2 regions of the Mycobacteroides franklinii genome follow, and region 2 is predicted to be linked to the other one. Evidence: riboswitches for the same ligand, from Rfam matches in the RefSeq annotation. Region 2 holds a riboswitch; the other holds the start of a gene.

Region 1 (2,391 bases), 1.7 Mb from region 2:
GAATCCGGTATCCAGGTCGGCCAGGATGTCGTCGATGCCCTCGATACCCACGGCCAGCCGAACCAGTCCCGGGGTGACGCCGGAGGCAACCTGTTCGGCGGGTGAAAGCTGTCCGTGCGTCGTCGTCGCGGGATGGATGACCAGCGAGCGCACATCACCGATGTTGGCGACCTGGCTGTGCAGTGTCAGCGAATCGATGAATGTCGTCGCCGCCTCGACGCCGCCGTCCAGCTCGAAGGCGAGCACCGCACCGGCGCCCTTGGGCGCCAGGGCCTTCGCGCGCTCATGCCAGGGTGAGGTGGGCAGCCCGGCGTAGTTGACGCGGGTGACTTCCGGCTGGCCCACCAGGTAATGAGCAACGCGTTCCGCATTTTCCACATGGCGCTGCACGCGCAGGCTCAACGTTTCCAGGCCCTGTGCGATCAGGAACGCGTTGAACGGCGAGATGGCGGGTCCGAGGTCGCGCAGCAGCTGCACGCGCGCCTTGAGGGCGTAGGCCGGTGCGCCCAGGTCGGCGAAGACGACCCCGTGGTAGCTCGGGTCGGGGGTGGTGAATCCGGGGTGGCGGCCCTGGGTCCAGTCGAAGGTACCGCCGTCGATGATGACGCCGCCGATCGCACTGCCATGTCCGCCAAGGTATTTGGTGGCCGAGTGCACCACCACGTCGGCGCCGTGCGCCAGTGGCTGGATCAGGTACGGGGTGGCGACGGTGTTGTCGACGATGAGAGGTACGCCCGCCGCGTGCGCGATTTCGGACAGGCCGCGGATATCGAGAATGTCGTTCTGCGGGTTGGAGATCGACTCGGCGAACAGCGCCTTGGTCTGTGGGGTGATGGCCCGGCGCCAGGACTCGAGATCGTCGGGATCGTCGACGAAGGTGGTCGAGATGCCCAGCCGCGGCAGCGTGTAGTGCAGCAAGTTATAGGTGCCGCCGTAGAGACGCGGACTCGAGACGATGTTGTCGCCGGCCTCCGCGATGTTGACGATCGCCAGAGTCGCCGCGGCCTGCCCGGAGGCCAGCAACAGCGCCGCCACGCCACCCTCGAGGGCAGCGATGCGCTGCTCGACAACATCCTGGGTGGGATTGCCGATGCGGGTGTAGATGTTGCCCTCTTCGGACAACCCGAAGAGAGCCGCCGCATGTGCGGTGTCATTGAAGACGTACGAGGTGGTCTGGTAGATCGGCAGGGCGCGCGCATTGGTCGCCGGATCGGGGGACTGGCCCGCGTGGATCTGCTTGGTCTCGAACGCCCATTGTGCGGTGGGATCGATATTGGTCATGGGGCTCTCCTGGAGGTAGTCGGGTGAGGCAGTCAGGGCTGGTGACAACAGCGACAGCGACAGAGACAGTGCTGATGAGCCGTTGGCGCGAAGTGCAAACCAAACCGACAACAGGAACGCAGGGAATTACCCCCGGGTGACGAATACTCCATCGGGCCAACCTGTCTTCTCGGGGCCCGCCATCGGACCCGCGCTTGCCGTGTGGCCGACTGTTCCGTCAACAACCTGTCAACAGCGCAGTCCGCTACTCAACCTGGTCAATCACCCGGGGCACCCCACCGCGGTTGGAGGGTTGCCGACCAGCGAGCCGGGGCTTGACGCTGGTACTCATGACCGACTAGAAGCCTATCGCAATTCACCGAATGGTTGCCACCAGGTAGTCCAAGCGCATATGGGAGCGCGATCACAAGCCGTCCGCCCGCCTAGGCTCGGAGGCGACGTGATACTGAATAGGCATCCGTGTGACCCACGGGGTGCCTGAGATTTTGACCGACCAACAAGTCCGATCAACGATGCCGGGAGTGACCATGAGTGCGCAGCAGCCGACCATCATTTACACGCTGACAGACGAGGCGCCGCTACTCGCGACGTACTCCTTCTTGCCGATCATCCGGGCCTTCGCCGGACCCGCCGGTATCGACGTCCAAACCAGCGATATCTCCGTTGCCGCGCGCATCCTCTCCGAGTTCGCCGAGTACCTGCCCGAAGACCAGCAGTTTCCGGACAACCTGGCCGAGCTGGGCCGCCTGACGCAGCTGCCGGAGACCAACATCATCAAGCTGCCGAACATCAGCGCCTCCGTACCGCAGCTGCTGGCCGCCATCAAGGAACTCCAGACCAAGGGCTACAAGCTGCCGGACTACCCCGAGGACCCGAAGAACGACGAAGAGAAGGCCATTCTGGCGCGCTACACCAAGTGTCTCGGTAGTGCGGTGAACCCTGTTTTGCGCGAGGGAAACTCGGATCGCCGCGCACCGCGTGCGGTCAAGGAGTACGCGCGCAAGCACCCGCACAGCATGGGGAAGTGGTCGCAGGCCTCGCGGACTCACGTCGCCACCATGAAGGAGGGCGATTTCTACCACGGCGAGAAGTCGCTGACGCTGGATCGCG
Region 2 (2,391 bases):
CGATGGCGACCGCGCCCAGGGCGATGAAGATGCCGCGGAAGATCAGCGCCAGGATGATGCCGACCAACAGGGCCTCTTGCTGGTAAACCCGGGGCACTTTGAAGCTGGCCATGATGATCAAGAAGATGAACAGGTTGTCCACCGACAGGCTGTATTCGGTGAGCCAGCCTGCGTAGAACTCCAGCCCGTACTGGCTGCCGTGGAAGAACCACACCCACAGACCGAACGCCACCGCGAGTCCCACATAGATACTGAGTGCGGTGGCGCTTTCGCGTGTCGAGGGCTCGTGAGGTCGTCGGCCGATCACCACGACGTCGACCAACAGGATCGCGACCGTGACGGCCAGGGTGATGATCCATTCGAGCTGAGAAACCTGCATTGATTCGATCCTCCGGTCGCCAAAACGCCGGAGGTCTCTTCCGCCGACGGATGACCGGCCCGCGGTACCGACCGGTCCGACAATGGCCGATGTGATGACGACACCGCAGCGAAGGAATACTCCCCTCCAGTACCCAGTCTGCCCTACGCCGCGGTTATCGGAAAGTCGGGTCGGCCGCGGGGGTGAGGTTGCGGGTTTGAATCACCGTGCGCAATGTGCTTGACGGTGACCTCGGACGACGGGCACACTGCCGACAGGTCATGAGTACCAGCGATAAGCCCTGGCTAGCTGGTCGGCAACCCTCCTCCATACCGTTTGTCTTCGCGCAGGCGGCTCATCCACGGCGGGGTGCTCCAGGTGACGACCTGGCCGCGCTCAACCGTGCGCGGCAAGCGTGGACTCGCCGGGCGGGTCCGGTGAGATGGGATGTCGCATGTCAGCGTCACAAGAATTCGGGTCCGAGCAGCCGACCGCGCGCGTAGTGGGCGCTGATACCAAAGTTCCACTGGCCCAAGGTGGCTGGATCAGATACGCCAATTTCGATTATGCGGCCAGTGCACCTGCGCTGCGCGATGTCGCGGACCGTGTCACTGAGCTACTGCCGTATTACGCCAGCGTGCATCGGGGCGCGGGGTACGCCTCGCGCGTCTGCACGAGGCTCTACGAGGGGGCCCGGGACGTTGTGGCGCGTTTCGTCGGCGCCACCGACGATCAGAACGTGATTTTCACCCGCAACACCACGGACTCATTGAATCTACTGGCGTCCGCGGTGCCGGGCGAGGTGGTGGTGCTCGATATCGAACATCACGCAAATCTGTTGACCTGGCAGCGATATGGTGCTCGGGTGGTGGCGCATCGAGCCACCGTCGCGGACACCGTTGCCGCGTTGGATGAGGAGCTGGCGCGCAGCCCCGCAGCACTGCTGGCCGTCACCGGCGCCTCCAATGTCACCGGTGAGGTGTTGCCCCTGGCCGAGCTCGCCACCGTGGCGCACCGCCACGGGGCGAGAATCGTCGTGGACGGGGCGCAGTTGGCGCCACACCGCCGAATCGATCTGGCGGCCTGTGGAATTGATTACCTCGCATTCTCTGGGCACAAGTTGTACGCGCCATTCGGCGTGGGAGTCCTTGTGGGCCGGGCTGACTGGCTCGACGCCGCGAGGCCCTATCTCGCGGGTGGCGGGGCGGTGCGCAACGTGGGTATCGACGGGGCCGAATGGTTCACCGGACCGCAGCGGCATGAGGCGGGTACGCCCAATGTGGTCGGTGTCGCCGCGGTCGTCGCGGCGTGCGAGGCATTGACTGCTCTCGGCGATGTCGGACATGTCGAGGCCGCGCTTACCGCGCAACTGCGCGACGGGCTCGATGCGATCGATGGCGTTGACACCCTACGTATCTGGGACAGCGGTCGTGATGTGCTGGGCATCGTGTCCTTCACCGTCGCCGGGTATACGCCGTCGGTTGTCGCGGCCTATCTGTCGGCCGAGCACGGTATCGGGCTGCGCGACGGCCGATTCTGCGCGCACCCGCTGTTGGCCAGGCTCGGCGCCCCCGGCGGCGCGCTGCGCGCGAGCATCGGGCTGGGAACCACCGCGGGTGACATCACGAGGCTCCTGGACGCGATCGACGAGCTCGTCGAGCACGGACCGGCTTTGACCTACGCCGAGATCGACGGTCAGGTCGGGCCCGTGAACGATCCACGTCCGCTCCCGGATTTTCTGGTGGCCTGAGTCCCCGTTCTCATATCCGTAACTTTGAATACGTGATACTTTCAGTCCGACACATAACGGGTCGGACTGACAAGGACGTCGAATGACTAGTGCGCGTGTGCGGGGTAGCGGGGCCAGCGAGCGTGAGCAGGGTGTTCCCGACCATGAGGTCGTGATCATCGGGGCCGGCTTCGGGGGTATCGGGGCTGCGGTGGAGCTCACCAAAAGGGGAGTCCACGACTTCGTGATCCTGGAGAAGTGGGGGGCCGCCGGCGGCACCTGGCATGCGAACAAGTACCCGGGT

What was found. A riboswitch is a leader RNA that binds a small molecule or an ion and turns the genes downstream of it on or off. The one in region 2 is predicted to bind S-adenosylmethionine.
Region 1: it holds a riboswitch for S-adenosylmethionine, as region 2 does, so the genes downstream of both, BKG76_RS16905 (bifunctional o-acetylhomoserine/o-acetylserine sulfhydrylase) here and BKG76_RS08650 (aminotransferase class V-fold PLP-dependent enzyme) in region 2, are expected to answer to the same signal.

What each region holds. Positions count from the first base shown of each region.
Region 1 covers NZ_MLIK01000019.1:1,909,106-1,911,496, forward strand. Annotated here, with positions in the region: gene BKG76_RS16905 (bifunctional o-acetylhomoserine/o-acetylserine sulfhydrylase) at 1-1,281, opposite strand, end outside; SAM riboswitch class IV at 1,467-1,616, opposite strand; gene BKG76_RS16910 (NADP-dependent isocitrate dehydrogenase) at 1,809-2,391, shown strand, end outside.
Region 2 covers NZ_MLIK01000019.1:164,993-167,383, reverse strand. Annotated here, with positions in the region: gene BKG76_RS08655 (TerC family protein) at 1-379, opposite strand, end outside; SAM riboswitch class IV at 636-780, shown strand; gene BKG76_RS08650 (aminotransferase class V-fold PLP-dependent enzyme) at 813-2,108, shown strand; gene BKG76_RS08645 (flavin-containing monooxygenase) at 2,191-2,391, shown strand, end outside.